3 regions of the Duganella hordei genome follow, and region 2 is predicted to be linked to each of the others. Evidence: predicted binding sites of a transcription regulator. Region 2 holds the regulator's gene; each other region holds the start of a gene.
What was found. Region 2 encodes HrcA, which represses chaperone genes, less so after heat shock. Its sites were predicted from a motif close to TTAGCACTCNNNNNNNNNGAGTGCTAA; they were not measured.

Region 1 (10,625 bases), on a different contig from region 2:
GTTGACGGCGTCCGGCATCGACATGCCGAGGTCGACGTAGTTGAAGATCGTCTGCAGCACGGTGGTGATGATGGTGGCGCCGCCAGGGCTGCCGACGGAGAACGCCGGCTTGCCGTCCTTGAACGCCAGGGTCGGCGACATGCTGCTGCGCGGGCGCTTGCCCGCTTCCGGCACGTTCGGATGCGGGCCGGAGAAATCGAAGTCCGTCATCTCGTTATTCAGCAGGAAGCCGTAACCCGGCACGGTGATGCCGCTGCCGCCCCACGATTCGATGGTGTAGGTATAGGAGACGATGTTGCCGTCCTTGTCCGACACCGTCAGGTGGGTGGTGTGCGCGCCTTCGGCCAGCAGCTTGTTGGCGTTGGGACGCAGCGGCACGCTGACGTCGTTCTGGAATGGATACGGGTCGCCGGCCGGGGCCTGCACGCTGGCCTGGGCCGGATTGATCAGTTCACGGCGGCGCGCGGCGTAATCCTTGTTCAGCAGACCGGCCACCGGCGCCTCGACGTATTCCGGGTCGGCCAGGTAGGCGTTGCGGTCGGCGAAGGCCAGTCGGCTCGCTTCCATGTACAGGTGCTCGGCTTTTTCGCGCGGCATGGACTTGAGGTCGTAGCCCTCGAGGATGTTCAGCGCTTCGGCCACGGCAACGCCGCCGCTGCTCGGCAACGGCATGCCGTACAAGTCGTAGCCGCGATAGGTGCTGTGCACAGGCTGGCGCAGGCGCACTTCGTAGTTGGCCAGGTCGGCCATCGTCATGCTGCCGGAGCGCACGCGCACGCCGGCCGCCACTTTCGGCTGGTTGACGGTATCGACCACCGCGCGGCCGATCTTGCCTTCGTAGAAGACCTTGACGCCGCCGGCCGCGATTTCGCGGTAGGCCTTGGCCATGCCGGGATTGCGCAGCGTGGCGCCGGGCGCGATGGCTTTGCCGTCCTTCAGGTACAGCGCGGCGGTATCGGGGAACATGCTGAATTTGTCGCGGCTCATCTCGATCAGGTGGGAGAAATTCTCGTTGACCTTGAAGCCGTCGGTGGCGACGGCGATCGCCGGCGCCAGCACCTGCTTGAACGACATCGAGCCGTAGCGGTCCAGCGCCTCGTGCCAGCCGCGCACCGCGCCGGGCACGCCGACCGACATGCCGCTGGCGACCACCTGCTCGAAGTTCATCTCCTTGCCGTTTTCCTGGAACACCGTCGGCGTGAAGCTGGCCGGCGCCGTTTCGCGGTGGTCGATGGTGATGACGCGCTTGTCCTTGGCCAGGTAGATGACCATGAAGCCGCCGCCGCCGATGCCGCAGCTGAACGGATCGGTCACGCCCAGCGTGGCCGCCGCCGCGACCGCCGCGTCGATGGCGTTGCCGCCCTTGTTGAGGATGGCCAGCGCGGCTTTCGACGCCGGTTCGCTGATGGTGGCGACGGCGCCGCCGGTGCCGGTGGCCACCGGCGTCTTGGCGAAGGCGGCCGGCGGCAGGGCCAGCGTGAGGATGATGGAAGAAACGAGGGCGGTGCGGGCGGGACGGCGTATCGTTGTCATGTGGTCGCTGGGTCGGGTTAGGATGAGGGAGCGTTGCTTACCCTCAAGCTTACCCGATAATCCGGCGTCGCTTCATTCTTGGCCGGGACCGCTTGCGGCTCGACGCCGGCCAGCGTGAACGTCAGGCCGTTTTGCGTGACGCTGGGCTTGCCGTTCGGCATGCTGTCGGACAGCACGAAGCTGCTGGTGCTGCCGTCGGTGCCGGTCAGCGTGAAGCTGTAGCTGATGTAGCCGGCCCAGACGCAGACCGCGCCGACACGGCAGCGGCTGTCGTTGACGCGTTCCAGCTTGACGACGGGGGCGCTGGCGGTGGCGCCGGCCAGGCCTGGCGTGGCGGCCTGCGCGATGGTCACGCTGCCGCCTTGCTGCAGCACGTAGGTGGCGGTGAAGCGTTGCGCCGCGGGAGCGGCCGCCTTGCCCATGCCGGACGCGGAGCCGCAGGCGTGCAGCATGCCCATGATGGCGACCAGCACGGGCAGGACGATCAGCTGGCGCAGCATCGGACGCAATATGGCACGCAAATTCGTGGTTTTCATTGTGGACCTCCATCCAAGTGGAAGCAAGCTTAACAAAAAGATCATACCGGCGGCGCACGAACTGCACGCCGACAGCGCTGGCTCAAACTAAGTCGGCGCGGCCGGCACAAGCTGCGTAGAATGTCTGCTTTGAATCAATCAGGATATCCCTCATGAAAAAAACCGGCATGGCGAAAAGTGACGCCAAAAAACTGATGGGCAAGATGGCGGCCCCAGGAGCGGCTGGTTTCGGCAAGGTGGCCGACGTCGTCGACAAGCGCGAGCAGCGCAAGCGCGACCAGGAACTGGGGCTGGTGCCGTTCGCGGTCAAGCTCAACGGCGACCTGGTGCAGCAGCTGCATGCCCAGGCCAAGGCGCGCGAGCTGGAGATGAACCAGCTGGTCGCCGAGCTGCTGGCCAAGGGCCTGGCAGCGTAAAGCAAAAAAATCCCCTGCGGCACCGAACGCGATCTTGCATGCGTTCGGGCAGGAGGGGATTTTTTACCCGGCTGGCTTAAACAAAAGCGGCCAGCGAGCCCTTCATTTTCTTCAGCGCGGCCGATTCGATCTGGCGGATGCGCTCGGCCGATACGCCGAATTCGTCGGCCAGCGTGTGCAGCGTGGCGCCGGAGCCGTCGTCATTGGCCAGCCAGCGGGCTTCGACGATGCGGCGCGAACGGGCGTCCAGCTTGCCCAGCGCTTCTTCCAGGCCTTCCGACTGCAAACGGGTCACCTGTTCGGCTTCCAGCACGCGGGTCGGCTCGCTGGCCTCGGACGACAGGTAGGCGATCGGGGCGAATTTGTCGTCCTCGTCGTCGTTCGGCGATTCCAGCGCGATGTCGCGGCCGCTCAAGCGGGTTTCCATCTCGATCACTTCTTCGCGCTTGACGTCCAGCAGCTTGGCCAGGCTGTCGATCTGCGCCGGCGTCATCGCGTCCAGGCCGGTCTTGTGGCTGCGCAGGTTGAAGAACAGCTTGCGCTGTGCCTTCGTCGTCGCCACTTTGACCAGGCGCCAGTTTTTCAGGATGTACTCGTGCATCTCGGCCTTGATCCAGTGCATCGCGTACGACACCAGGCGCACGCCCTGGTCGGGGTCGAAGCGCTTGACGGCCTTCATCAGGCCGATATTGCCTTCCTGGATCAGGTCGGCGTGCGGCAGGCCGTAGCCCAGATAGCCGCGCGCGATCGACACCACCAGGCGCAGGTGCGACAGCACCAGTTCCTGGGCGGCGCCGAGGTCGTTCTTTTCCTTGAGCCGCTTGGCCAGCGAGATTTCATCAGCGTGGGTCAGCATCGGCAGGCGGTTGACGGCCGAAATATAGGCGTCCAGGTTCCCCAGGTTGCCAGTGAACCCGAGTCCCAGTGCGCTATTGGTGGCGGGGACCAATGCAGTCGGTGCGGACATCATATTCATTTTCATTCCTTTGCTCGATGGTGTGACTGTTGCTGCAGAGAACTCATTTGCTCTTCAGTTCACATATATTAGCACTCTCCTTCGTTGAGTGCCAATCACCAGATATTTATCGCCCTGATAGTAAAAATACTATGACGTTTTTAAGCATCATGGCTTCTGATAAATCAAGCATGCGCGTTGGAGCTTAGGCCAAGCTTAATGATAGGGCGGGGCGGGAGTCGTTTCCGTGCGCGGACGCACGGAAAGGTTGAGGGGTCAGTTGAGCTTGGACAGATGGCGCTGCACGGACAGCAGCGCGCCGATCAGGCCGAGGCCGGCGGACAGCGCCAGCAGGGCGCCCATGGCCAGCGGCGGCAGCGGCGCCAGCTGGAACTCGGACGCGTACAATCTTGCAAATTCGGCAATCGCGATGTTCAGCGGGCGCAGCGCCAGCGACACCGCGCCCAGCGCCAGGCCGCCGGCGCACAGGCCCAGCAGGGCGCCGGTGTAATAGAAGGGGCGGTGGATGAAGCTGTCGGTGGCGCCGATCAGCTTGGACACCAGGATTTCCTCGCGCTGCGTCATCACCTGCAGGCGGATGGTGTTGAAGATCACCGCCACCACCACCGTGCCCAGGGTCGCGGCCAGCAGCAGCAGGGCCAGGCGCAGCACGTTGAGCAGCGCGGCCAGGCGCTTGACCCAGGCCGAGTCCACCTGCACCGTGTCGACGCCGGGCAGCGCGCGGATCTGTTCGGCCAGCAGGTCGACGTCGCCGCCGGCCTGGGCGTTGCGGAAGGCGTCGAGCTTGAGCACGTAGCTGTCGGGCAGCGGGTTCTCGCCCAGCGTGGTCAGCACGTCGGCCAGGCCGCTCTTGTCCTTCAGGTTGTCCAGCGCCTTTTCGCGCGGCGTGAAGATGATCTTGGCCTGCTTGTCCTTGACCGTCTGGCGCAGCGGCGCGGCCAGCGCCTCGGCCTGCTCGCGCGGCGTGTCCTGCTTGAGGAACACGCTGATTTCCGGATCGACCGACAGCTGCTCGGACATCGGCCGCACATTGTCGAGCAGGGTGACGCCGGTGAACGGCAGCGCCAGCGCGATCGCCACCACTAATATATTGAACAGGAAGCCGCCCGGCGAGCGGCGCAGGTGGACCAGCGCGGCGGCCAGCGCGTAGCGGTGTTGGCGGAACCAGTGCGTCATGCCGCCACCTCCAGCTGACCTTGATTGAGGTGGATGACGCGCGCGGCCGAGTCGAGCATTTGCTCGTCGTGGCTGGAGATCACGCAGGTCACGCCGACCGAGTGGAAGGCCTTGAGCGCATCGAGCACCTTGTTGGCGCTGGCGCGGTCCAGGTTGGCGGTCGGCTCGTCGGCCAGGATCACTTGCGGCCGGTTGACGATGGCGCGCGCGATCGATACCCGCTGCTGCTCGCCGCCGGACAGGGCCAGCGGCTGGGCATGGGCGCGTTCGAGCAGGCCGACCTTGTCGAGCGCGGCGCGGGCACGCTGCTCGGCCTGGCTGCGCGAGGCGCCGGTGACCAGCAGCGGCAGCATGACGTTGGCCAGGATGGAGCGGTCGGTCAGCAGGCGCTGCTGCTGGAAAATCAGGCCCAGGTTGCGCCGCAGGAAAGGCACGGCGGCCGGCTTGATGCGGGCGATGTCCTGGCCGTTGACGATGACCTGGCCGGCGCTGGGGCGCTCCATGGCCGCGATCATCTTCAGCAGCGTGGATTTGCCGGCGCCGGACGGGCCGGCGAGAAAGACCAGTTCGCCTTTTTCTACCGTGAGCGTGACGTCGCGCAGCGCCGTCGCATCGGGGGAATATTGTTTCGAGACGTTCCGGAATTCGATCATGTAAGGATCCGAAGGGTTATCCAAGCAGGGCTTCGACAAATTCGGCAGCCACGAACGGCTGCAGGTCTTCAATCTTTTCGCCGATGCCGATGAAATACACGGGCACCGGACGCACGCGGGCGATCGCCGCCAGCACGCCGCCCTTGGCCGTGCCGTCGAGCTTGGTGATCACCAGGCCGGTCAGCTGCAGGGCGTCGTCGAAGGCTTTGACTTGCGCCAGCGCATTTTGCCCGGTATTGCCGTCGATCACCAGCAGCGTTTCGTGCGGTGCGCCTTCAAGGCCCTTGCCGATGACGCGCTTGATCTTTTTCAGCTCTTCCATCAGGTGCAGCTGGGTCGGCAGGCGGCCGGCGGTGTCGATCATGACCACGTCCAGGCCCTTGGCCTTGCCGGACTGCACGGCGTCGAACGACACGGCGGCCGGGTCGCCGGACTCCTGCGAGATGACGGTGATGTTGTTGCGCTGGCCCCAGACCATCAGCTGCTCGCGGGCGGCGGCGCGGAAGGTGTCGCCGGCGGCCAGCAGCACCGACTGGCCGTTGGCCTGCATGTGCTTGGCCAGCTTGCCGATGGTGGTGGTCTTGCCGGCGCCGTTGACGCCGGAAATCATCATCACCATCGGTTTATGGCGGCCCAGTTCGAACGGCTTTTGCAGCGGCAGCAGCAGGTCTATCATCAGCTGTTTCAGCGCGGCCTTGACGGCGGCCGCGTCCAGCAGCTTGTCGTCCTTGACCTTTTGCCTGAGCGCGTCCAGCAGGTATTGGGTGGCGTCGATGCCGGCGTCGGACATCAGCAGCGCCGCTTCCAGCTCGTCGTACAGCGCGTCGTCGATCTTGGCGCCGACAAACAGGATGGACAGGTTGTTCGAGGTCTTGGACAGGCCGGCCTTCAGGCGCGACATCCACGACAGTTTCTGCGCCGGCTCTTCGATCGGCAGCAGCGGCTCGACGGCAGCGGCGGCGGGGGCGGTTTCAACGGTAGGAGTGGGGGCCGGTGCCAGGGGTTTAAGCTCAGGCACTTCCGGGGCGACAGGTTTTTTCTTGAAGAAACTAAACATGGATATGTGGTTGGGGGCGCTTCAAGCAGATGCCGGCAGCGCCGGACACGGGGAAATGCGCGTATTTTACCAGAGCGCGGCCTGGCGGCCCCGGATTGCTACCGGAATGACAACGTTTCAGCTGGCGGCGGGACCGTTGCGCTGGCGCCATTCGGCAATGGCGGCGCTGATGTCGGACAGCGCGTAGACCCGCACGTACGACGGCCGGCGCCGCTTGAGCGCGGCATTGCCGCCGCCGGCCCACAGCTCGACGCTGCCGTTCAGGCGCAAGTGCAGCTCGGCCAGGCCGTCCAGCGCCTGGCGCGCGTTCATGGCCACGGAGAAGGACAGGGCGATGATGTCGACCCGCTGCACCCGGGCCGCCTCGACGATGTCGAGCAGCGGCGTCTGCACGCCCAGCGAGATGCAGTGGGCGCCTTCGGCCACGCACATGGCCTCGGCCATCAGCAGGCCCAGGCCGTGGCGCTCCTGCGGCAAGGTGGTCAGCATGATGCGCGGCGCGCCGACGTTGTTGGCGTTGGCCTGCGGCATGGCGAAGATGGCGCTGCGCATCACCACCGTCAGCGACTCGGTATATAGATGTTCCTCGAACGTGGCCAGCTGGCCGCTGGCCCAGGCCTCGCCGATCAGCGAAGTCAGCGGGGCGACCAGTTCGATGACGAAACTCTTCAGGCCCATCATCAGCAGCGCCTGCGACAGCTTGCGGCGCAGCGCCTCCATCTGATGGCTCTTGCACAGGTCCAGATAGGTTTGCAGCTCCGGCGGCGGCACCGACGGCCCGCCGAGCTTGCTGGTGGCCTGGCCGGTCAGCGCCTGCAGCTCGTCCGCGCTGTACTGGATCACCTTGCCGGGACGGAAGCCGAGGTCGATCAGGCGCTTGACCAGCCGCAGCTTTTGCACCTGTTCGATGGGGTAGACGCGCTCGCCGTTCGGGTCGCGCAGGGGCTGGGGGAAGTCGTAGCGCCGCTCCCACACGCGCAGGGTTTCCTTGGCGACGCCGGTGTCGCGCTCGACGTCGCTGATCGTGCTAGGAACTGTTTGTGAAGAAGCTGTAGTTGTCATCAGGCATATGCGGCCGCCGTTTTTGACAGTCGCGAGGGTTGGCACAGGGTCTGGGTGCACAGTGCGCTAGCGTGAGGCGGGCATAACGCGACCTGCATTTTACATTCCTTTCGCGCCTGAAAGTATTGCATCCAAATCGTGTTTTGCTTCGTATAAGCCAAGGCAAAACTGCTTGTCCACGACACACAGTTGACATCCAGAACTATTTAACCGATTATCGGCCTTACCCCAGTTTTGTCCAGGACAAAATTTTTTGTAACGGTGAAAAAAATATGAAAATAGCTGTTGTTGGGAGCGGAATCTCGGGTCTGTCCTGCGCCTACCGCTTGGTGCAGGCCGGGCATGACGTCGCCCTGTTCGAGGCCGGCTCCTACTTCGGAGGGCACAGCAACACTGTCGACGTCAGCTTCGACGGCGTCACGCACGGGGTCGATACCGGTTTTCTGGTCTTTAATCACCATACCTATCCTCATCTGACCGCCTTGCTCGATGAGCTGGGCGTGCAGACGGCGGCCAGCGAAATGGGGTTTTCGGTCAAGCTGCCCGTCGGCGGCCGCATGCTGGAGTGGGCCGGCGGCAACCTGGACCAAGTGTTTTGCCAGCGCGGCAACCTGTTGCGTCCCGGCTTCCTGCGCATGCTGCGCGATATATTGCGGTTCAACAAGGCCGCGACCGCGCTGGCACGGGGGGCGGCGCCGCAGGTCAGTCTGGGAGCATACCTCGACGCACAGGGATATGGCGCGCCGTTCCGCGACTGGTATCTGCTGCCGATGGCGGCCTGTATCTGGTCGTGCCCCGCCGAGCAGATGCTGGCCTTCCCGCTGGCCAGTTTCGTCCAGTTTTGCAGCAACCACGGCCTGCTGCAGGTGCGCGACCGGCCGCAATGGCGCACCGTCGTGGGCGGCTCGCGCGCCTATGTGCGGCGGCTGGCCGCGGCCATACCGCGCCGCTACCTGAACACGCCGGTGCTGTCGGTGCAACGCGGGCCGCAAGCGGTGGCGCTGCGTAGCGCGCACGGCGTGGAAAATTTCGACGAGGTGGTGCTGGCCTGCCACAGCGACCAGTCGCTAGAAGTGCTGGCCGACGCCGACGCGGACCAGCGCGCGGTGCTGGCGGCGGTGCGCTACCAGCGCAATCGCGCGGTGCTGCATACCGACACCGGCTGCCTGCCGGCCGAGCGCAAGGCCTGGTCGGCGTGGAATTACCAGGGCAGCGGCGATGGTGAGCGCGGTCCGCGGCGGGTCTGCGTCCACTATCTGCTGAACAAACTGCAACCGCTGCCGTTCGCGCAGCCGCTGCTGGTGTCGCTCAATCCGCTGCGCGAGCCCGATCCGTGCCTGGTGCTGCGCAAATTCGATTACGCCCATCCGGTGTTCGACGCCGCCGCCATTGCCGCGCAGCGCCGGCTGCACCAGGTCCAGGGGCGTGACCGCATCTGGCTTGCCGGCGCCTGGACCGGCTACGGCTTCCATGAGGACGGCCTCAAGTCCGGCCTGGCGGTGGCCGCCGCCATCGCCGCGCGCACGCAGGTGCAGCGTGCAGCCTGAGGCGGCGGCCACGCCGGCCGTGCCGCAGCTGTGCTTTGGCCAGGTGCGGCACCGGCGGCTGCGGCCGGTGCGCCACAGCTTCCGCTACGGCATGTACTTTATCCGCCTGCCGCTGCGGGCGCTGGGCCAGCAGGACTTCGGCTGCCGCCTGTTCGGCCGCAACCGCCGCGGCCTGCTGTCCTTCCACGACAGCGATCACGGCGACGGCCGCCAGCCGCTGCTGGCATGGATAGGGCAGCTGCTGGCCGCCGAGGGCGTGCACGATGCCGACGGCGAGGTCTGGCTGCAAACCATGCCGCGCGTGCTTGGCTATGTGTTCAATCCGGTGTCGTTCTGGTTTTGCCACCGCGCCGACGGCCGCCTGCGCGCGATTGTCGCCGACGTGCGCAACACCTTCGGCGAGCGGCACTGTTATCTGCTGGAGAACGGCGCAACGATAGCCGTCGGCGAGGAACTCAGCGCGCGCAAGATCTTCCATGTCTCGCCGTTCTGCCAGGTGCAGGGCGCCTACCGTTTCCGCTTCTTCCATGGCCGGCGCGCCGGCCATGAACACACGCTGGCCAGCATCGACTACGACGACGATCTCGGTCCGCTGCTGGAAGCCAGCCTGTCCGGCCGCGCCGTGGCGCTCGACGACCGCAGCGCGGCGCGCGCCTTTCTGAGCTATCCGCTGATGACCTTGGGCGTGATGGTGCGCATCCATCTGCAGGCGCTGAGGCTGTGGCTGCGGCGCGTGCCGTTCTTTTCCAAACCCGTTCCGCCTACACAGAAAGTATCCCGATGAGCACCGAATTCCTGACCTCGCCGACCTCGGCGGCGCCGAGCCGGCAGGCGCCGGCGCCTGCCGGCAGGCCGCCGGCCGCCGCGCGGCTGATCCTCAACATATTGCGTGGCCTGCAGCATGGGGCGTTGCTGCTGCAGCTGCCCGACGGCAGCCACCAGCTGTACGGCGACGGTTCGTTCCCGCTGGTGCTGGAGCTGAAGAACTGGAAGCCTTGCGCCGCCGCGTTGCGCGCCGGCGACATCGGCTTTGCCGAATCGTACATCGCCGGCGACTGGAAGACCGACAACCTGAGGGGCCTGATCGAACTGCTGATCCGCAACCGCGAGGCCATCGAGGCGCTGGTGTACGGCAGCTGGTGGGGCAGCCTGCTGTACCGCCTCAAACATCTGTTGAACCGCAACTCGCGCGCGGGCAGCCGCAAGAACATCCACGCCCACTACGACATCGGCAACGCCTTCTATCAATTGTGGCTGGACCCGACCATGACGTATTCCAGCGCCATCTTTGACGGCGGCGGCGACCTGGCGCTGGCGCAGTTGGCCAAGTACCGCCGCATCGTCGGCCAGCTGCAGCTGGCGCCGCACGCGCGGGTGCTGGAGATCGGCTGCGGCTGGGGCGGATTCGCCGAGACGGCCGCGCGCGAGGCGCAGGCGCACGTCACCGGCCTGACCTTGTCGACCGAGCAGCTCGCCTATGCGCGGCGGCGGTTGGCCGACGCCGGCCTGGCGGGCCTGGCCGATCTGCGCCTGTGCGACTACCGCGATTGCGACGGCCAATACGACGCGGTGGCGTCGATCGAGATGTTCGAGGCGGTCGGCGAGCGCTACTGGCCCAGCTATTTCGCCTGCGTGGCGCGCAACCTCAGGCCGGGCGGCCGCGCCTGCA
Region 2 (10,625 bases):
GCTCGACCGAGCGCCAGCTGCTGCGCGAACTGCGCACCGACTATCACGGCGACTTCTGGACCCTGACCGCGCGCGTGCAGAAGTACCAGGTGCTGCAGGATCCGGAATCGGTGGTCGATCCGTCGCTGTTCGTCTCGCGCCCCTACGACCGCTTGCCGGCGGTCAATTTCCACGCCGCGCAGTACGACGTGGCGGGCGGCTTCGACTGGGCCTTCGATTCCGAGCTGACGCGCTTCTACCACCCGACCCTGATCAACGGCACCCGCCTGGTGGCGATCCCGCAGCTGAGCTATCCGATCGTCGGGCCGAGCTACTTCGTCACGCCCAAGGTGATGGTCAACCTGGGCAGCTACCAGCTCGATTCCTACGGCACGCAGAAATCGGAAAACCTGTCGCGCGCGGTGCCCACGTTCTCGCTGGACTCGGGCCTGGTGTTCGAGCGCGACATCAAGTTCGGCGGCAAGGACATGACCCAGACGCTGGAGCCGCGGCTGTTCTACGTCAACACGCCGTACCGCGACCAGAGCCGCTTCCCCACCTTCGACACCGACGCGGCCACGTTCAACTTCAGCCAGATCTTCAGCGAAAACCGCTTCGTCGGCTCGGACCGCATCGGCGACGCCAACCAGCTGACGGCCGCGCTGACCTCGCGCTTCCTCGACGCCAACGGCGGCGAGGCGCTGCGCCTGGCGTTCGGCCAGCGCTTCTATTTCCGCGACCAGAAGGTGCAGCTGGACTCGTCGACGCCGGTGGTCGACGCCCATTCCGACATCCTGCTGGCGGCCACCGGCCGCATCTCCGAGACCTGGACCTTCGACAGCGCGGTGCAGTACAACCCGAGCCAGAGCCGGGTGGTGTCGGAAAGCTATACCGCGCAGTGGGTGCCGGGCGCCAAGAAGGTGCTCAACCTGGGCTACCGCTACCTGCGCGGCAGCTTCAAGAATATCGAGCTGTCGAGCCAGTGGCCGATCTTCCAGCGCTGGTATGGCGTGGGCCGGGTCAGCTACTCGGTGCAGGACAAGAAGATCCTCGAGAGCCTGGTCGGCCTCGAGTACAACGCCGACTGCTGGGTGTTCCGCACCGGCGCCCAGCGTTTCGTGACCACCTCGACCAAGGCCTCGACGCAGATCTTCTTCCAGCTGGAATTGAACGGGCTGTCGCACCTGGGCGTGGGCAGTCCGCTTGAAGCGATGAAGAGCAGCATTCCCGGTTATCAGCGTTTGAACGAGGGCTACGGCCGCTAAAGCAAGGCAACCCGGCGCCCGCCGCAGCAGCAATGGCAACAACAGCGGCAGCGGGCGCTTTTTGATTTTTTTTACACCTGACTCATGAGCGTTCCACCATGCAGATGAAGTTCGAAATGAAAATCCTCGCAGTCCTGCTGTGCACGGCCGCCCTCGGCGGTTGCAGCGTGTTCTCGAAGAAGCCTGCGCCGACGCCCGCCGCCGCGCCGGCGTCCGCGCCCGCCGCCACGGCCTTGAACACCACGCCGGCCGCGCCGGCCAAGGCCGACAAGTCTGACGGCAAGGGCGGCTTCCTGCCGCCTGGCGAGTCGGGCAACGTCGCCATCGATTCGATCGTGGTCGTGGTCAACGACGACGTCATCACCCAGCGCGAGCTGAGCAACCGGATCAAGGCCGTCACCGCCCGCATGAAGGCGCAGAACGTGCAGATGCCGGACCCGGCCGACCTGCGCCGCCAGCTGCTCGAGCGCATGATCGTCGAACGCGCCCAGCTGCAGATGGCCAAGGAGATGGGCGTGCGCGTCGACGACCTGCAGCTCGACCGCTCGATTTCCCGCATCGCCGAGGCGCAGAAGCTGACCGTGCAGGACCTGCGCAACCAGATGGAAAAGGACGGCACGCCGTTCGCCGCCTTCCGCGAGGAGATCCGCGAAGAGATCATCATGCAGCGCCTGCGCGAGCACGAGGTCGACTCCAAGATCCAGATCTCGGACGCCGAGGTCGATAGCTTCATGGCCGCCGAAAAGGCCGCCGCCGCCGAGCAGTTCGAGGTGAACATCTCGCAGATCATGGTGCGCATCCCCGACAACGCCACCGCCGAGGTGATCGCCCAGCGCCGCGCGCGCGCCGAGGAAGTGATGCGCCAGCTGCGCACCGGCGCCGACTTCGCCAAGATGGCCGCCACCTATTCGGACGCCAGCGACGCGCTGCAGGGCGGCGTGGTCGGCTGGCGCCAGCCCGAGCGGCTGCCGCCGGTGTTTGCCGAGGCGCTGGTCAAGCTCAAGCCGGGCCAGGTCACGCCCATCATCAAGAGCGTGGGCGCGTTCCACATCCTGAAGGCGGTCGACCGCCGCAGCGTGGCCGAGGCGCAGGCGGCGGCCTCGGTGCAGCAGACCCACGCGCGCCACATCCTGATCAAGGTCACGCCGACGATGAGCGCGGCCGACGCCAAGCGCAAGCTGACCGAGCTCAAGGAGCGCCTGGACAACAAGGCGGCCAAGTTCGAGGAACTGGCGCGGCTGTTCTCCAACGACGGCTCGGCCGCCAAGGGCGGCGACCTGGGCTGGCTGTACCCGGGCGACACCATGCCCGAATTCGAGGCGGCGATGAACAATCTGAAGATCGGCGAAGTGAGCCAGCCGGTGGAGACCAGCTTCGGCATCCACCTGATCGAAGTGCTCGAGCGCAAGAGCGACGACGTGTCGAAAGAGCGCGAGCGCAACAACGCGCGCCAGGCGATCCGCGAGCGCAAGCTGGAAGAAGCGTCGGAAAGCTGGCAGCGTGAAGTGCGCGACCGTGCCTACGTCGAGTACCGCACCGACGACGGCAACAACGTCAACAAATAAGCGGCAAGGGGACCACGCGTGAGCGCCACTTTGAACCCTGGGCGCACCGCAGTGCGTTCCCCGTCCGCCCGTCCGGCGATCGCCGTCACGGTCGGCGAGCCGGCCGGCATCGGCCCGGAAATCTCGATCCGCGCCGCCTGGGCGCGGCGCCATGACGTCAACTGCGTGCTGCTGGGCGACGCCGCCTTCCTGGCCATGACGGCCAGCGCCATCGATCCCGCGATCCAGTTGTCGGCGCTGTCGCTGCAGGCGGTGCGCAACGGCGGCCTGCCGCACTTCGGCCCCGGGCGCATCAGCGTGATCGACGTGCCGCTGTCCGCGCACGTGGTGCCGGGCCGGCTGGACAAGGAAAACGGCCGCGCCGTGCTGGCCACGCTGGACGCCGCCATCGAGGGCGTGCGGGCCGGCTGGTTCGAAGCGGTGGTCACCGCGCCGCTGCAAAAGAGCACCATCAACGACGCCGGCGTCAAATTCTCCGGCCACACCGAATACTTCGCCGACCAGACGGGCACGCCGCAGGTGGTGATGATGCTGGCCGGCATGCCGGCGTCGCCCGCCGGCGCGCCGCCGCTGCCGCCGTTGCGCGTGGCGCTGGCGACCACGCACCTGCCGCTGAAGGACGTCGCCGCCGCGCTGAGCCAGGACGGGCTGGCGCGCATCCTCGACATCATAGACCACGACCTGAAGACCAAATTCGGCATCGCCGCGCCGCGCATCCTGCTGTGCGGCCTGAACCCGCACGCGGGCGAGGGCGGCTACCTGGGACGCGAAGAGATCGACGTCATCGCGCCGGCCATCGCGGCGGCGCGGGCGCGCGGCATCGCCGCCTCCGGCCCGTATCCGGCCGACACGCTGTTCCAGCCCAAATACCTGAAGGACGCCGACTGCGTGCTGGCCATGTACCACGACCAGGGCCTGCCGGTGCTGAAGTACGCCACCTTCGGCCAGGGCGTCAACATCACGCTGGGCCTGCCGCTGATACGCACCTCGGTCGACCACGGCACCGCGCTGGACCTGGCCGCCAAGGGCCTGGGGCTGGCCGATTGCGGCAGCATGGAGGCGGCGATCGACACCGCCGTCGCCATGGCCAACGCCGCGGCCTCCCAGCCTCCTAATCACTCTCAATAAGAACAATCATGAAACACGTCGCCCGCAAACGCTTCGGCCAAAACTTTTTACACGATAAATACGTCCTCTCCAGCATCACCGACGCCATCGCCCCGGCGCCGGACGACGCGATGGTGGAAATCGGCCCCGGCCTGGGGGCGATGACCGAGCAGCTGATGCGCACGCTGAAGATGATGCACGTTGTCGAGCTGGACCGCGACCTGGTGGCGCGGCTGGAAAAGACCTACAACCCGGCCAAGCTGACCATCCACGCCGGCGACGCCCTGAAGTTCGATTTTTCCACGATCCCGGTGCCGGCCGGCCAAAAGCTGCGCATCGTCGGCAACCTGCCGTACAACATCTCCAGCCCGCTGCTGTTCCACCTGGCGACGTTCGCGCCGCAGGTGCAGGACCAGCATTTCATGCTGCAAAAAGAAGTGGTGGAGCGCATGGTGGCCGAGCCGGGCAGCAAGACCTACGGCCGCCTGTCGGTGATGCTGCAATGGCGCTACGACATGTCGCTGCTGTTCGTGGTGCCGCCGGAAGCGTTTGATCCGCCGCCGAAGGTGGAGTCGGCGATCGTGCGCATGATCCCGGTGGCCAACCCGCTGCCGTGCGACGGCCCGACCTTGGAGGCGGTGGTGCTGAAGGCGTTCTCGCAGCGCCGCAAGGTGATCCGCAACTGCCTGGCCGGCATGTTCACCGAGGAACAGATCGTCGCCGCCGGCATCGACCCGACCATGCGTCCGGAAACGGTGGGCCTGGCCCAGTACGTCGCGCTGGCCAACCTGCTCAAGCCGCAAACCGTCTAGGCAAAAAAAAGCCCGCTGGTTAAAGCGGGCTAAATCCAATTCCTTTGCAAGAAGTGGAGGAGACAGGTGAATTATGCTGCGACGCGGCATATAACACAAGTTTATTTTTCACATATCGAACATCATGAATGTGAATAACACTCCTCCCGCTTCCCGTCCTTCGCTTAGTTCGTCGTGCAGGTCAGCACCAGGTTGCTGACATTGTTTTCATGCATCACGCCGGTGCCGTTGACCAGCGTGCAGGTGGCGCCGACCGGCTGGGTCAGGATGGTCACGCCGTAGGCCTGGCCGTCCGCCACTTCGCTGCCGAACACGAAATCACCCTTGCCGCTGCTGTCGGTCGGGCTGCTGACCGTCAACTGGCCGCCGCTCGAGCCGTTCAGCAGCACCACGCTGCGGTTGAGCAGCGTGTCGGGCGTGGCCGAGGTCGCGTCCTTGTACTGGAACAGGCCGCTGAACTGGCCGCCCAGCGTGTGGGTGGCCTGCTTGCACACTATTTGGGCCGCGATGGCGACGTTGTGGCCGGCCGAGCCGACATTCCCTCCTATTGCGCACGCCATGTGCGCGGGCTGGGTCTGGATGGTGATGTTGTAGTCGGAGCCGTACGGGATCTGGTGCGGGAACACGAAGCTGCTGGCGCCGGCCGGCACCTTGACGGTGTCGCTGCCGTTGGCCAGCACCAGGCCGTCGTTGTTCAAGCCTGCAATCGTGCCCTGCACCGCGAACTGCGCCTTGCCGCCGCAGCCGGCCAGCGCCGCAGCCAGGATCAGCGCCGCGCCGGCGCCCAAAGTCGAAAATTTCATGTATTACTCCAAAAAATAAGCGGGGCCGGCAATTATTGGCAGGTGACGGTGACCGGCGAGTAGTCGCCGGCCGGCATCGTGCCGACGTTGTTGGCGATGGTGCAGGTCTTGGTGGTGTCCTTGGGCTGCGACAGGATGGTCACGCCGAACGGCGAGCCGTCGCCGACCTTGGTCGGGAAGGTGAAGCTGACCGGCGTCGAGGCCGATGCGCCCGGCAGGATCGCCACCGTGTCGGAGCCGTTGGCCAGTACCAGGCCTTTGGTGTCCAGGCCGGTGACGGTGCCGCCCAGGGTCCACGGATTGGTCACGCAGATGAAGGCGATGTAGTAGGCGGTGTAGACGTTGGCCTTGCCGGTGTTGGTGGTGCCGCTCGGAGCGCACTTGGCGCCGGTCGGCTGGGTATCGACGACGATGTTGAACTGCTCGTCGACGGCGGCCAGCTTGGTGAAGACGAAAGTACTCGTGCCGTTCGGGATAGGCAGCTTCTCGCCGGTGTTGGTGTTGACCAGCACCAGGCCATCCTTGGTCAGGTTGCTGACGGTGCCGGACAGGGCCAGGCTGCCGTTGCCGCCGCCGCAGGCGCTCAAAATGACGGCACACAGCAGGGCGAGGCCCGAACGCAGATACAAACTTTTCATAAAAATCTCTCTCCAAAACGAATAGGGCCGGCAACACCACTGGGTGCAGCATATTACACGGAATTGCCCGGTATTTTAGTGCATTTGGTAACGCCGGGCCCTGAACCGATGTAACAGCATGTGACACCGGACCGGCGGCGGCGGCGGCTGCCGCCTTATTTGACCTGCGCGGCGTCGCAACTGGAGCGGCGGCCGTCGATGCGGCAGCGGTTGCGCACCTTGCCCTGCAGATCGTGCACCAGCACCTCCCATTGCTCGGCGCCGCGCCGCTCCATGGTCATGAAGCCGAAGCCGTCGACCCAGGAACTGAAGCTGTCGACCACCGCGCCCGGCGCGGGCGTGGCGCCGGCCGGCAGCCGCTCGGGCAGCGGGACGATATCCTCGGCGGTGCCGGAAAAGCCGGAAATCAGCTGGCTCGGGTGGCCGCTGGAAAAACTGACCTGTTCCCACAGGTGCACATGGCCGGACAGCATGGTCTGTATCGCGGCCGGCAGCAGTTGCGGGTTGAGCGAGCCGAACGCCTGCTGCAGGCCGGCGTCGCCCGTCAGCAGCACGATGGGGCCGTCGCCCTTGCGGTCGGCGCCCATGCCCAGCAGCGGGTGGTGGGTGATGCCGATGTTGTGCGGCGCCTGCCGCGACAGCGCGTCGACCTTGCGGTACAGCTCGCGGTATTTGTCGTAGCCGAGGTCGCCCGGCTTCAGGCCCTTCCACGTGGTGGCGGCGGTGTCCATGACGATCAGCTGGGTGGACTGGCCGATAGTCACGGCGTAGGGATCGCTGTAGTTGCCGACGGCGTCGTCGGCGTCGGCGTTGCAGTCGCGGCCGGCCAGCAGCGGGCGCGGGTCGAGGAAGCGCCAGTAGCCCTGGCCGCCGCGCGGGCAGCTTTCATGATTGCCGCGCGCCATGATCCACGGCGCCGCCCGCAGCAGCGCCGCGCCGGGGGCGAAGAAGTCGGCGTTCCACGCGTCCCAGCCGTAGCCCCAGGGACTGCCGGCGCAGCCGGCGTCGCCGTCGGGACAGGCGTTTTCGCGGTAATGGTAGTCGCCGACGTGGATCACCAGGTCCGGACGCCAGGCGGCGGCCTGGGCCGCCACGGCGGCGAACGGGTAGGCGGCGCCGTCGTTGCAGGCCTGGTAGCTGGCGCTGCTCTTTTGCAGGCGGCAGCCGGTGTCGCCGATGACGACGATGCGTTGCGGCTCGGCCTTCGGCAGCGGCAGCGCGCGGCCCAGCACGGTGGCGCCTTGGCCGCCCGCCGGCAGCGGCGCCTCGCAGGTCAGCAGCGGGAAGCTGGCCGGCCTGGAGTCGGCCGGCGCCGATGGCGTGGAGCGCAGCGCGATGGTGGCGGCCGGCGCGCGCACGGCCATCGCCAGCGGGCGGCCGTCGATGACGATGTCGGGGCAGGCCGGCGCGGCGACCAGCACGCGCGCCACGGCGGCGCCGTTGTCGCCCATCACCACGAACGAGGAAAAGTCCGGCTGCTGGACGGCGGTGGCGCAGCCGGCCAGCAGCGAGGCCAGCGCCAGGGCCGGCATTGGACGGCAAAGAGTGGTCGGGAACACGGCATCTCCGGCTGAGTAATCCAATAATTTACCATGCCGTCACGGCGCCGTGATCGGTGCGACAATACCGCTTGTCCACTATTTTTGGCCCGCCATGACCTCACGCCGCCCCCACGCCTTGTTGTTCGACCTCGACGATACCCTGTGGCCGATCGGCCCGGTCATCGCGGCGGCGGAAGTCAGCTGGCACGCCTGGCTGGCCGAGCGCGCGCCCAAGGTGACCGGCAAATATACGATCGCCGAGCTGCGCGCCATGCGCATGGCGCTGCTGGAGCGCCGGCCCGAGCTGGTGACCGACCTGTACCAGCTGCGCCGCCAGGCGCTGCTGGACGTGTTTGCCGAAACCGGCGAGGACGCCGTCCATGTGGAAGGCGCGATGCGCCACTTCGCCGAGTGCCGCAACGCCGTCACGCCGTTCGCCGACGTGGTCCCGGCGCTGGCCGAGCTGCAGCGCATGCTGCGGCTGGGCGTGATCACCAACGGCAATGCCGATCTTGAAGTCATAGGGCTGCACCACCATTTTGAATACACGCTGGCGTCGGCCAGGTTCGGCCGCGCCAAGCCGGACCCGGACATCTTCCTGGCCGCCTGCGAGGCGATGGGGGTGGCGCCGCGGGACGCGGTCTACGTCGGCGACGACCTGCGGCTGGACGTGCAGGGCGCGCAAGGGGCGGGGCTGCGGGCGGTATGGATGAACCGTGGCGGCGGCAGCGCGCACCTCGAGGCCGGCATCGCGCCGGACGCCATCTGCGCCTCGTTCGACGAACTTCTGGCCTGGGTACGCGAGCAAATGCGGCATTGACGCCACGCCGCGGCCCCCGTCCGGCGCGGAGCGTGCATAATAGAAGCAAACCCGACGGAACTACCTCGATAGACTCAACATGCAACTCGATACACGCGCACAAACACTGCTCAAGGCCCTGGTCGAACGCTACATCGCGGACGGCCAGCCGGTAGGCTCGCGCGCGCTGTCCAAGATCTCCGGACTGGACCTGTCGCCGGCGACGATACGCAACATCATGGCCGACCTGGAGGAGCTGGGCTACGTGGCCAGTCCCCACACCTCGGCCGGCCGGGTGCCGACGCCGCGCGGCTACCGCATCTTCGTCGACACGCTGCTGACGGTGCAGCACCTGGACGAGCAATCGGTGGAGGGGCGCATGCGGCTGCAGGCGCCGCAGCCGCAGAAGATGATTTCCAACGCCGCGCAGATGCTGTCGTCGCTGTCGCAGTTCGCCGGCGTGGTGCTCAGCCCGCGGCGCGAGTCGGTGTTCCAGCAGATCGAATTCCTGCGCCTGGGCGAGAAGCGCATCCTGCTGGTGATCGTCGGCCCGACCGGCGACGTGCAGAACCGCCTGCTGCTGACCGACGTCGACTACAGCCCGGCGCAGCTGGTGCAGTCGGCCAACTACATCAACCAGAACTACGGCGGGCTGGCCTTCGACGAGGTGCACACGCGGCTGCAGCACGAGCTGCGCCAGCTGCGCGACGACATGGGGCGGCTGATGCAGGCGGCGGTGGAGGCGGGCAGCGAGGCGATGGCCGACAACTCGGACGACATGGTCATCGCGGGCGAGCGCAACCTGCTGTCGGTCAGCGACCTGTCGTCGAACATGACGTCGCTGCGGCAGATGTTCGACATGTTCGAGCAGAAGACCGGGCTGATGCAGCTGCTCGACGTGTCGAGCAAGGCCAGCGGCGTGCAGATTTACATCGGCGGCGAATCGAGCCTGGTGCCGATGGACGAGATGAGCGTGGTCACCGCGCCGTACACGGCCAACGGCAAGATCGTCGGCACGCTGGGGGTGATCGGCCCGACGCGCATGGCCTACGAGCGGGTGATACCGATCGTCGACATCACCGCCAAGCTGCTATCGAACGCGCTGAGCCACAACTAATCCGGGGTCAGATCCGACATTTGGACACGGGCTCTACCGTAGCGGCTGCTACGGTAGAGCCCGTGTCCAAATGTCGGATCTGACCCCGGATTTTCAAGGGCGGTGCGGGCAGGCGGTCTTGGTGCAGTTGCCGTAGATCGCCAGCGCGTGCTCGGCGATCTTGAAGCCGCGCTCTTTCGCCACCAGTTGCTGACGCGTTTCGATTGCCTCGTCGAAGAATTCCTCCACGCGGCCGCAGTCCAGGCACACCAGGTGGTCGTGGTGCGAGCCTTCGTTCAGCTCGAAGATGGCCTTGCCGGTTTCGAAGTGGTTGCGGTTCAGCAGGCCGGCCTGCTCGAACTGGGTCAGCACGCGGTAGACGGTGGCCAGGCCCACATCCATATTGTCGGCCAGCAGGATCTTGTAGACATCCTCGGCGGTCAGGTGGCGCACTTCGCTGTTCTGGAAAATATCCAGGATTTTGAGGCGTGGCAGCGTGGCTTTCAGGCCGCTGGCCTTCAGATCGGTAGGATTGTTACCCATGGTCGAGACTCTATAATGTGGTTGGCGGTGCGAGGTGACAGTTTAACGCACTCCGGGTGCCGCCGCAGCTAAATCGCCCCCGCGGCGCGCGCCGGGGGGAAATTTACATTTGCAATGTTTTACAATTATTCTTTATAAAACAAGGACATAACATCCGATTTGCTGGATAATGCGATCTCTTCGAGTGCCCACGCAGCCCCATGTCGCGGCTTGTGCTTTATGATATGGCGTTTTTCGGCACTTCCGCTCGATCAGATTGAGGACAACCATGCGCGTCACCCAGGCTTTATCGCAGTCTTTGTTGCACCGTTTCACTCCCCGGCTCGCAGGCGCTGTGTGCGTCGCGCTGGCGCTGGGCGGCTGCGCTTCCAACACCACGCTGGGCGAGAAATCGACCGCAGTGAAAGAAACCGGTGCCACGCTGGACGCCAACAAGGGCGCGCAAACGACCACCATCACCCAGCTGCAGAAGTTCAT
Region 3 (10,625 bases), on a different contig from region 2:
GCGAACAGCTGCTGCGGGCTGCCTTGCTGGAAGTCGGTGCGGCCGCAGCCGCGTATCAGCAGGCTGTCGCCGGTGAAGGCCATGCTCTGGTCGTCCAGCACATAGGTCAGGCAACCGTTGGTGTGGCCGGGCGTGGCGCGCACGGTCAGGTGGCGGCTGCCGAAGTCGATGCGGTCGCCGTGCACCAGCGGCCGGTCCGCCAGTTCCGCGCCGGCCACTTTCGCCAGCGCGATGCCACTGCCGCAACTGTGATGCAGGCGCCAGGCGCCGGTCACGTGGTCGGCGTGCACATGGGTGTCGAGCGTCGCCAGCAGGCGCAGGCCCAGCTCCTGCAGCAGCGCCAGGTCGCGCGGCACCTGCTCGTACACCGGGTCGATCAGTAAGGCCTCGCCGCTATCGCCCAGCAGGTAGGTGTAGGTGGAGGAGGTGGGGTCGAAAAGCTGGCGGAAGATCATGATGGCTGAATTCTGAACGAGGTCGATGCGGTCATCATAACAAACCGGGATAACGTCAGCCAAATAGTCGCCTAGAACGTGATTTTTACCGACGGCACACTGCGCTGGGCGGCGCCGTGGTGGACGGCTTCGATATTGTTGCCGTCAGGGTCCAGCACAAAGGCTGCGTAGTAGCCTGGATGATAGGCACGCTCGCCGGGGCCGCCGTTGTCCGCTCCGCCGTTGGCCAGCGCCGCCTTGTGGAACGCGTCCACCATGGCGCGGTCCCGCGCCTGGAACGCCAGATGATGGCGGCCGGTCAGGACGCCCTGGGCCGCTTCGCTGTCGGCGTAGAACCCATTAATTCGGCGCGCACAAGCCGTTCAACTCCTGTTGCACGCGCCACGATAACGGCAATGTGAACAGCAGGATGGCCGCCAACGCGATCAAGGCGACGGGCACGCTGGTGGCGTCCCCCAGGCCGCCGAACAATACGGGCGACAGCGCGCCGGCGCCGATGGTGCCGGTGTAGAACAACGCGAAAGCCCGTTCATGCCTGCCCTCGGCGGCCAGTTCCGGGACGACGCCATACAGCACCGACGAAGTCCCGTTCAAGGCCAGCCCAAGCAGCGGCAGCATCGCCATCACGCCGGCCAGCGGCAGCCATACCGCCAGCACGATGCACAGTGCCGTGAGCGACTCGGTCAGCCACACAGTCTTCATCATGCCGATGCGCGCGCCCAGGTAGCCGCAGAACAGCTTGCCGAACGCGCCGCCGACAAACAGCAGCGATAAAGCGAAACCGATGCCGGCTGTCCCCGCGCCCTTGCCTTTCAACAGGAAGGGCAGGAAGGTGAGGAAGCCCATGCGCACGGCGCTGTCCAGCGTGCCGGTCAGCAGCAGTGCGCGCAGGCCGCGCGCCGAACCCTTGCCGCCACCGTCCTTGGCGGACTTGGCCTTGCCGGGCGCGAAATCGCCGCGCGCGGGTATCAGCCACCACAGCAGCCCGGCCGCGGTCAGGCCGAGCAGGCCGATCATCGTCACGCTGGCCTGCCAGCTGACGACCACCAGCAGCAAGCCCGTCAGGCCCGGAATCAGCGTCTTGCCGATATCGCCGGCAAAGTTATATTGCGACAGCGCTTCCTTGACGCCGCCGCCGGCCGCGTGCGCATCGGTGACCATGGACGAGGCCAGCGGATGCTGCGTGCTGGCGCCCAGTCCGCCGAGCATCAGCGCCACCAGCAGCATCGCCAGGCCGCCGGCCTGGCCCGCGATCAGGTAGGCGATTCCGGCCAGCACGGTGCCGCCCACCAGCATGCGTTCCCGTCCCCAGCGCTTCGCCAGGCGGCTGGCCAGCAACTGGAAGCTGGCCATCACGCCGGAATAGGATGCGCGCAGCAGTCCGACCACCGCGTAGCTGATGGCGAACTGCGCCTGCCAGATCGGCAGCAGCACGTAGATGAGATCGGTCAGGCCATCGTGGACGGCATGCGCCGTGCAGGCGGCGAACAGCGAACGGCGGCGGGTTGACGCATCTGATTTCATGAGCTGGCTGGGCTAAGGACAAACGCCGAGTTTAGCAGACATGAAATGGCCCTTGCCGGGCCCGGCTTTATTGCTTGACCAGCTCGACGCGGCGGTTCTTTTCGCGTCCGGCTTCGGCATCGTTCGACGCCGCCGGCGCGTACGACGCCACGCCTTTGGCGCTCAGCCGTTTCGCATCGACCTTGTAGTCGGCCGCCAGCGCCTTGATCACCGATTCCGCGCGCTTCTGCGACAGGTCGACGTTGTGCGCCAGCGCGCCCTGGTTGTCGGTGTGGCCGACCACGTACAGTTTTAATTTTGGGTCCTGTTGCAGCAGCTTGGCCATCTCGGCCAGCGCGGTTTTCGACTCCGGCTTGACGTCGGTCTTGTCGGTGTCGAAGTAGACGCCGTAGACGGCCACCTTGCCATCGGCGGCGATGCCCTTGGCCATGTCCGCCGCGTTCAGGCTGGCGGAGACTTTGCCGGTTTCCATCGCCTTGGCTTCGACGATCTCGACGTAGATGCCGCCGTTCTTGTCCTGCACCGGCGCCACCGAATACACGGCGACGTGGACCAGCGAGCCGTCGGGGCGGGTGCCCTTGGCCAGCAGGTAGCGCTCGTCGTCGCGGCCGTAGTTGAAGGGCGACCAGTAGTCGGAGCTTCCCTTGACGAAATTGTCGCCAACGCGCTTCTCCAGGAAAAACTCGCCAAAGTTTTTGCCGCAGGTTTCCTTGGCACAGGCGAACACGGTTTTCAGTCCGGCCTTGTCCAGCGCAGCCTGATAGTTGCGCATCACTTCCAGCGCCGAGCGCTCCTTCGGATAGTTGTAGGCGATGCGGGTGTACTTGCCTTCCAGCTGCAGCGCGCTGTCAAACGCCAGCTGACCGCCCTTGTTCTCGACGCGTTTGCCGGAAGGCAGCATCACTTCGTCGAATTCCTTGATGCCGTAACCGACCATCTTCGACCCTTCAAAGCGGGACAGCAGCGGATGGTCCTTGCCGCCCTTGACAGTGTCCTGCGTCGGCATCTGGGCGTGGGCGAGGGAAGCGAAGCCGGCGCAAAGCAGCAGCGGCAGAAGGCTATAGGCGCGCATAGGGTGACGTCCGAAGGTGATTGAGGAACATCGATTGTAGAGATTGATTGTATTTAAATCAATTTTGACTTTTCAATCGAACGCGGCTTGCACCCATAAAAAAAGCCAGCTTCCGAAGAAGCTGGCTTTCTTGTACAGCGAGGCTTATGCCGGCAATTACATCATGCCGTCCATACCACCCATGCCGCCCATGCCACCCATACCGCCCATGCCGCCGGCTGGTTTGTCTTCGGTGACTTCAGCGATCATGCAGTCGGTGGTCAGCATCAGGCCGGCGATCGACGCTGCGTTCTGCAGTGCCGAGCGGGTGACTTTGGCTGGATCCAGCACGCCCATTTCAACCATGTCGCCGTAGGTGCCGTTGGCGGCGTTGTAACCGTAGTTACCTTTGCCTGCCAGAACCGCTGCAACCACCACCGAAGCTTCTTCGCCGGCGTTTTGCACGATCATGCGCAGTGGCTCTTCCATGGCGCGCAGGACGATCTTGATACCTGCGTCCTGGTCCGGGTTGTCGCCTTTGACGTTCAGAGCGGCACGAGCGCGCAGCAGGGCTACGCCGCCGCCTGGCACGATGCCTTCTTCCACGGCAGCGCGGGTAGCGTGCAGTGCATCTTCAACGCGGGCTTTCTTCTCTTTCATTTCAACTTCGGTGGCTGCACCGACTTTGATCACGGCAACGCCGCCGGCCAGCTTGGCCACGCGCTCTTGCAGTTTTTCACGGTCGTAGTCCGAGGTCGCTTCCTCGATCTGCACGCGGATTTGCTTGACGCGGCCTTCGATGGCGGCAGCCTGGCCAGCACCGTCGATGACGATGGTGTTTTCCTTGCCGATTTCGATACGCTTGGCCTGGCCCAGCTCTTCCAGCGAGATTTTTTCCAGGGTCATGCCGACTTCTTCAGCAACCACTTGACCGCCGGTCAGGATCGCGATGTCTTCCAGCATGGCCTTGCGACGGTCGCCAAAGCCTGGGGCCTTGACTGCGCAGGTTTTCAGGATGCCGCGGATGTTGTTCACAACCAGGGTGGCCAGCGCTTCGCCTTCGATGTCTTCGGCGATGATCAGCAGTGGACGGCCGGCTTTCGCGACTTGTTCCAGTACCGGCAGCAGGTCACGGATGTTGGAGATTTTCTTATCGCACAGCAGGACGAATGGATTGTCCAGGATGGCGACTTGCTTCTCTTGGTTGTTGATGAAATATGGCGACAGGTAGCCGCGGTCGAACTGCATACCTTCAACGATGTCCAGCTCGTCGTTCAGCGACTTGCCGTCTTCCACGGTGATGACGCCTTCCTTGCCGACTTTTTCCATCGCTTCAGCGATGCGGTCGCCGATCGACGAATCCGAGTTGGCGGAGATCGAGCCGACCTGGGCGATTTCCTTGGTGGTGGTGCATGGACGGGCGATGATGGCGATCTGCTCGACGGTAGCGGCAACCGCCTTGTCGATGCCGCGCTTCAGGTCCATTGGGTTCATGCCGGCGGCAACGAACTTCATGCCTTCGCGGACGATGGCCTGGGCCAGCACGGTGGCGGTGGTGGTGCCGTCGCCGGCGTTGTCGCTGGTGCGGGAAGCAACTTCCTTGACCATTTGCGCGCCCATGTTCTGCAGCTTGTCTTTCAGTTCGACTTCCTTGGCAACGGATACGCCGTCCTTGGTGACGGTAGGGGCGCCGAACGAGCGTTCCAGCACGACGTTGCGGCCTTTAGGGCCCAGGGTGACTTTGACTGCGTTGGCGAGGATGTTGACGCCTTCAACCATTTTGGCGCGCGCTGCGTCGCCGAAAATTACTTCTTTAGCTGCCATGTTGTTTCTCCAGAATTAGGTGATTGCTAGTGCAAACTACTAGTGCAATGCGGTCAATTATTTGACGACGATTGCCATGATGTCTTCTTCGCGCATGACCATCAGTTCCTGACCGTCGACTTTGACGGTTTGGCCGGCGTATTTGCCGAACAGGACGCGGTCGCCTACCTTGACATCCAGCGGACGGACTTTGCCGTCTTCCAGAATCTTGCCATTGCCGACGGCGAGCACTTCGCCTTGATCCGGTTTTTCAGCAGCCGCATCAGGGATGATCAGGCCGGACGCAGTTTTGGTTTCCTGGTCGAGGCGTTTGACGATTACTCGATCGTTCAAAGGGCGAAGGTTCATACAAAACTCCTTAAATTTAACAATGGTACAGTTTGTTGTTGTATCAGTAATCTTATTACAACGGAAAGTTTGGCCGAGAGCGCTGTTAGCACTCCCTTGGAACGAGTGCCAATTATAGGGACGACCTTGGGGTATTTCAAGGCGAACTGTTTGCGTGTGCGCAAAAAAGAGGGGGAATGATGCAGATATGACTACGTTTTGATGCGCCGGGCGCCTGGGCGCCCGGCATTCCTGGAAAGATCAGGGGTCCAGCGGATCGGCGGGGTCGATGCGCAGCGACTTGGCCGACGGCCGGAAGGTCAGCTCGGTGGGCGACAGCCGCGTGCCGACGGTGCCGGGCGGGTAACCCAGCTCTTTCTGATTGCGCGCGGCGAACTCCGCACTTTCTATGTAGCGGCTTTGGTCGACGTTGGTGATGATCAGGCTGTCTTTGTCCAGCGGCGCCCCCATCGCGGCCAGCCGCCGCGTCACGTTCCGCAAATTCGTCGTGGTGTGGCGGGCATACGGCTCGATGATGATGGATTCCGCCGGCACGCCGAAACGTTCGATCAGGGCCCTGCGCATTTCAACCGCCTCGACAAACCGGCTTCCTTTCGGATGCACCGAGGCGCCACTCAGGATCACGAAAGGCGCTTCGCCGTCCGCAAAGCGCTTGGCGGCCATCCGCACGTTCAGTTTGCCCCGCGCGCTCAACGCCATCGAAAGAGTTTCCGGACCGACGCCCGGAATGATAATCGCCGTATAGCGATAGAGCTTCCAGTCGATGATGCGCGCGCGCCCGAGCGCTGCAGCGTTGTGGGCCATGTCGAGCGGCTCGAAGGCGACGGCGTCGTTGCGGTCGTTTACATCAAGCAAGGCGATCGCAAGTCTGAGGCTGGGATCCAGGCTCGGCACCGGATCGTCTTCGCCAGCCTCGGCCAGCCAGACCGCATCCTTGACCGTCGCGTTGAAACGCGCGCTGCCGGCCGCATCGATCGGACCGTCGATGAGCGGATAGTGTGGCGCCATACCCAGGCCGTACACCTGGATGATGCTGTTCAGGCCGCGAAGCTCGCGCGCCACCTGGGCCTGCGCCCCATCGTCGGCCAAGGTCGCTTTTCTCCAGGATGACGCCGGCGCCTTGGCGGCGGCCGCCGCGATGGCTTCGATTTCCGCGTCGGTCCACAGGCCGGCATTCAGCACGCAGCCCGGTTCCTGTTTGCATGCGTCGATGCGTGCGCGGCGGCCGGCCAGGACGGCGGTGCCGGGGCGGGCTGTCCCCATGTCCACCAGCGCCGGAAACAGCCGGTTGGCCAGCAGCGACCAGTGCTGGTCGCGCACCGGCGCGGCATGGACCTGCTGCGCCAGCAGCAGCGAGAGGGCGATGACAGTCTTCTTGATCATATGACTCACCATGCCTTGCTCAGCACCAGGCGGAAATTGCGGCCGAACACGGGACGTCCGTAAATCGCTTCCCTGCTGCCTTGTCCGGCCAGCGTATCCGTTCGGGTGTTGCCTTCGGTCAGACCCTTGGCGTTGGTCAGGTTGTCTCCGACGACCTGGAGCCTCCAGTTGCCGCGGCTGACGGACGCGCCCGCGCCGAGGGCGTGGTATGCAGGCATCGCGGTGGCCTCGAAGAAGTCGACGTAGCGCTTGCCCGTGTACGAGTAGCTGCCGTACAGCTCGACAAGGTTGTCGCCTACATTGAAATTGAAATTCGGGCGGATGTTGCCGAATACCCTGGGCTCGCGGATGATCTGGTTGCCGACCACCTTGGAAGGATCGGCGCCGGTGGCGCTGACGAAGTTCCGGTATTGCGGATCCTGCAGCGTCAGCGAGCCGTTGATATAGAAGCGGTCCGTCAAGTGCAGCGCGCCGTCGAACTCGGCGCCGCGCACCACGGCCTTGCCGAAGAACGGCACGGTCTGATCGTTGCGCCCCGTCACCGGGTTGAAGGCGATGAAGGAGGCGTTGAGCGGATCGAATTGCGTGTAGAAGCCGGTCACATACAGATAGGAGCGGCCGGCGGTCATTTTGAAACCCACCTCATATTGATCCGCCTTGGTCGTCAGGACCAGCGGATCGACCGAGGCTGCCACCTGCATCGACGGCGGCACCTCCAGGTGCGACACCCTGGCGTAGCCGCCGAAGCGCTGCGAGAAATCGTAGTTGGCGCCGAGCGTCCAGTTGACGGTGTCGGTGTTGTACTTGTGCGCCTGCCTGTCGCCGGTGAAGGCGCGCGTCGTGTCGTCGGCCAGGGTGGCCGGATCACCCAGGTTCAGCTGCTTGGTCAGCAAGGCGTAGCCGTCGTAGTGATAACGCTCTTTGCGGACGCCGCCGTCAAGGCGCAGCCCGTCGAACACCTCCCACGTATCGTTGACATAGAGCGCGCCCATTTTGGCGTCGATGTCGCCCTGGTTCAGCGTGGTGGTGTAGCGCAGCACGCCCTTGTCGGTAACGTAGCCAAGCACCGCGCCGGAAGCGGAGTAGGCGACCAGGTCGAGGGTGCGCGGCTTGCCCTGCACCTCGATCAGCATGTCGTTGTAGACCGACTTGCTGGTCTGGCCGTAGGTGCTGCCGTAGAAACCGATCTTGACGTCGTGGTTGCCCAGGCCGGTCTGGAAATTTCGCGTGATATTGATATCGGCCTGATTCGAGTAGAAGTCCGAACCGGCGGCCCGGTATTGCGCCTGCATCACCAGGCCGGAGGCCAGCGCGGGATTGTAAGCCTGGGTGCCGTTGGTGCCGGCGATCGCGTAAGCCAGATGGTCGACGGCGCCGAACGCGGTCTTGGCGGCGTTCATGAAGCCGCCGGCGAACTGGGTGGCGTCGGCCGGGTTCGAGGTGGAATAAAACGCGTCGAAGTCCAGCGTGCCCTTGGTCATGCCGCCCTTGGCCGACAGCTGCCACTTGCCGAGATCGCCTTCATAGCGCACGCCGATATTGCCGTATTCGAGGTGGCGTCCATCGGCCAGGTCGCGCGTGTCGGTCTGCAGCTTGCCGGCGCCGTCCAGGTATTTCTGGGGCACGCTGCGCAGCGACGGCGAATTCATCGTGCCGTCGAAGTAATCGATGTACTTGTCGAGCGACACCGCCGGGTTGCGCGGATCGGAGATCGGGATCGGCAGGTAGAAGGTGTTGTGGTCGTTCAGGTAGTTGGCGCTGACCGTCAGCGTGCCCGAGTCCAGCACGCGCTTGATGTTGCCGCGGATCTGGCCGCCTCGGTCGTTGGGGAAGCCGTTGTCCCGATGGCCGTCATCCTGGCGCACGAAGCCGCCGACGGCGTAAAAAGTCTTGTCGTCGATCTTGCCCGCCTGGTAGGCGTCGATGCGCGCGAGGCCGGTGGTGCCCAGCGTCACCTGCGCCTTGCCCTTGGTCGTCTCGGTGCCGGTGACCGTGCCGCTGTTGACGATGGCCGCCGCCTGGCTGGCGTAGATCGAGGCCGGTCCGCCGCGCACCACCTCCAGGTTTTTGGTCATCAGGTCGTAACGGTTCAGGCTGTCGCCGCGGAAAAAGAAGCCGTTGATTTCCGTGAACAGCGGCAGGCCGTCCTGCTGGAACAGCGCCAGGCCATCGTCGGTCGGAATGCCGCGCACGCGGGTGATGTTCTGCACCTCGCCCCCGGTGGCCTCGACCTGGATGCCAGGCAGCTTGCCCAGCAGGTCGGCCATGTTTTGCGGGGCGAGTTTTTGCACATCGTTCTGCGACAGCGAGTTCACCGCATAGGACACGTCGAAACGGCGCTGGGGACGGGCCGACCCTGTAACGACCACGCTGGCGATGTCGGCTTCCTCACCCGGCTGCGCCGTCGGCGCGGGGCCGGATTCCGCCGGCACAGCCTGGGCGAACGCCGGGCCGGCCATGGCGCACAGGGCGCCGATCGCCCAGCCGTGGGCGAGCGTATTTTTTCGTTTCATCATATTTCTCCGGTTGAAAATGGATGGGGGCAGCTGTCGAGCCGGAGTATAGCCACGGCCTTTTGGTATAATTATTTATTACTTGTAAAATAAATAGAATATGACAGGCGTGTGACAAGAATTGCCTTTATATAAATGAATGTATGAAAATTGCGCGTCTAAAACTGTCTTCAGAAGAAAAACGTTTGTTATGGCAGCTTCGGACCAAGGGACCGCTGCCGCGCACCGAACTGTCGATGGCGCTGCAGGTGAGCAATTCGGCCTTGACCAAGCTGTCGCGCAACCTGATCAGCATGGGCTTGGTCGAGGAGCAGGCCTCGTCCGATACCAGCGGCCGCGGCCGCCCAACCGTGCCGTTGACGATCTCGGCCGCAGGCGGCTTCGCGGTGGGTGCGACGGTGCACAAGGGCGTGCTGGAAATCGCGCTGGTCGACTACGCCGGTGGCATCATCGCGCTGACCAGCGAGGCGGTCGGCGCGCCCGACCCGCTCGGTTTCGCGCAACTGCTGGAGCAGCGGATCACCGAACTGTCGGCCAAGCACCGGCTTCTCGGCGGACGCTTTCTCGGCGTCGGCGTCGGCCTGCCGGGGCCGCCCCGGGGCCGCGACGGTGGACAGTGGAACATCGTCAATGACTTGCCGGGATGGCGCAATGTCCCGCTGCGCCAGATACTGGACAACGCGCTGGGCTTGCCGACCATGCTGGAAAATGACGCCAACGCGTCCGCGCTGGCCGAGTACTACCTGAACGACACGATACGGCGCTCCTCGACGGTGGTGGTGTTTTTGCTGGGGTACGGCATCGGTGCGGGCGTCATCGAGGACGGGCGTCTGCTCAAGGGCGAGTTCGGCAGCGCCGGCGACATTGGCGGGCTGTACCCGATGGACCGGCCGCGCCCCACCACCATGGACCTGCTGTCGGTGCTGCGCGAAGCTGGCTGTCCGATCCAGTCCATCGCGCATTTCGACGAGGCCAGCGTCGGCCACGAAGCGCTGATCGAACGCTGGCTGGACCGGGCGGCCGGGCAGCTGGAATCGGTGGTCAACAGCGCGATCTCCTGGTTCGATCCGGGCGAGATCATCTTTTCCAGTCCGCTGCCGGAATCCATCATGGTCCGCCTCGCCGCCAGGCTGAACCGGGGCCAGCTGCGCTGGCCCGAGCACCGGCAGGCTACCGAAATCCGCGTGTCGCGGCTCGGCGGCAGTTCGATCGCACTGGGCGCCGCGCTGTTGCCGATACACGCGTCCACCGCGGTTTCCTTCTGGTAGGGGACCGGCGATCATGGGCCGTTATCTCGACAGGATGAAGGCGGACCGGCACTTGATCGGCTATTCGAGCGGCAATTTCGGCAAGAACCTGATGCTTGGCAGCGTAGACGTGACGCTGCTGTTTCTGCTGACGGACCTGCTTGGCATCGACCCGCAAAGCGTCAGCTTGCTGATGCTGCTGGTCTTCGGCGCTGACCTGGTGCTTGACCTGGGCGCGGGCTGGTTGGCGGCTTGGGCGCAAAACAGGGGCACGGGCTAC

Region 1: a site for HrcA is predicted at 3,530-3,556, ahead of rpoH (RNA polymerase sigma factor RpoH). Genes of this name have one in related genera too.
Region 3: a site for HrcA is predicted at 5,288-5,314, ahead of groES (co-chaperone GroES). Genes of this name have one in related genera too.

Annotation. Positions count from the first base shown of each region.
Region 1 covers NZ_BPWI01000002.1:260,674-271,298, forward strand. Annotated here, with positions in the region: gene ggt (gamma-glutamyltransferase) at 1-1,533, opposite strand, end outside; gene ABWW33_RS05425 (hypothetical protein) at 1,551-2,069, opposite strand; gene ABWW33_RS05430 (hypothetical protein) at 2,222-2,485, shown strand; gene rpoH (RNA polymerase sigma factor RpoH) at 2,562-3,461, opposite strand; gene ftsX (permease-like cell division protein FtsX) at 3,717-4,637, opposite strand; gene ABWW33_RS05445 (cell division ATP-binding protein FtsE) at 4,634-5,290, opposite strand; gene ftsY (signal recognition particle-docking protein FtsY) at 5,307-6,347, opposite strand; gene ABWW33_RS05455 (MerR family transcriptional regulator) at 6,465-7,409, opposite strand; gene ABWW33_RS05460 (NAD(P)/FAD-dependent oxidoreductase) at 7,682-8,956, shown strand; gene ABWW33_RS05465 (DUF1365 domain-containing protein) at 8,946-9,740, shown strand; gene ABWW33_RS05470 (class I SAM-dependent methyltransferase) at 9,737-10,625, shown strand, end outside.
Region 2 covers NZ_BPWI01000015.1:43,275-53,899, reverse strand. Annotated here, with positions in the region: gene ABWW33_RS26075 (LPS-assembly protein LptD) at 1-1,244, shown strand, start outside; gene ABWW33_RS26070 (peptidylprolyl isomerase) at 1,361-2,809, shown strand; gene pdxA (4-hydroxythreonine-4-phosphate dehydrogenase PdxA) at 2,828-3,937, shown strand; gene rsmA (16S rRNA (adenine(1518)-N(6)/adenine(1519)-N(6))-dimethyltransferase RsmA) at 3,946-4,728, shown strand; gene ABWW33_RS26055 (hypothetical protein) at 4,893-5,531, opposite strand; gene ABWW33_RS26050 (hypothetical protein) at 5,564-6,169, opposite strand; gene ABWW33_RS26045 (metallophosphoesterase) at 6,325-7,728, opposite strand; gene ABWW33_RS26040 (HAD family hydrolase) at 7,823-8,530, shown strand; gene hrcA (heat-inducible transcriptional repressor HrcA) at 8,610-9,626, shown strand; gene fur (ferric iron uptake transcriptional regulator) at 9,720-10,148, opposite strand; gene ABWW33_RS26025 (outer membrane protein assembly factor BamE) at 10,417-10,625, shown strand, end outside.
Region 3 covers NZ_BPWI01000008.1:205,928-216,552, reverse strand. Annotated here, with positions in the region: gene ABWW33_RS19700 (rhodanese-like domain-containing protein) at 1-455, opposite strand, end outside; partial or broken gene ABWW33_RS19695 (VOC family protein) at 527-784, opposite strand; gene ABWW33_RS19690 (MFS transporter) at 795-1,979, opposite strand; gene ABWW33_RS19685 (OmpA family protein) at 2,047-3,051, opposite strand; gene groL (chaperonin GroEL) at 3,208-4,854, opposite strand; gene groES (co-chaperone GroES) at 4,912-5,202, opposite strand; gene ABWW33_RS19670 (YdcF family protein) at 5,443-6,585, opposite strand; gene ABWW33_RS19665 (TonB-dependent receptor) at 6,591-9,101, opposite strand; gene ABWW33_RS19660 (ROK family transcriptional regulator) at 9,242-10,366, shown strand; gene ABWW33_RS19655 (MFS transporter) at 10,380-10,625, shown strand, end outside.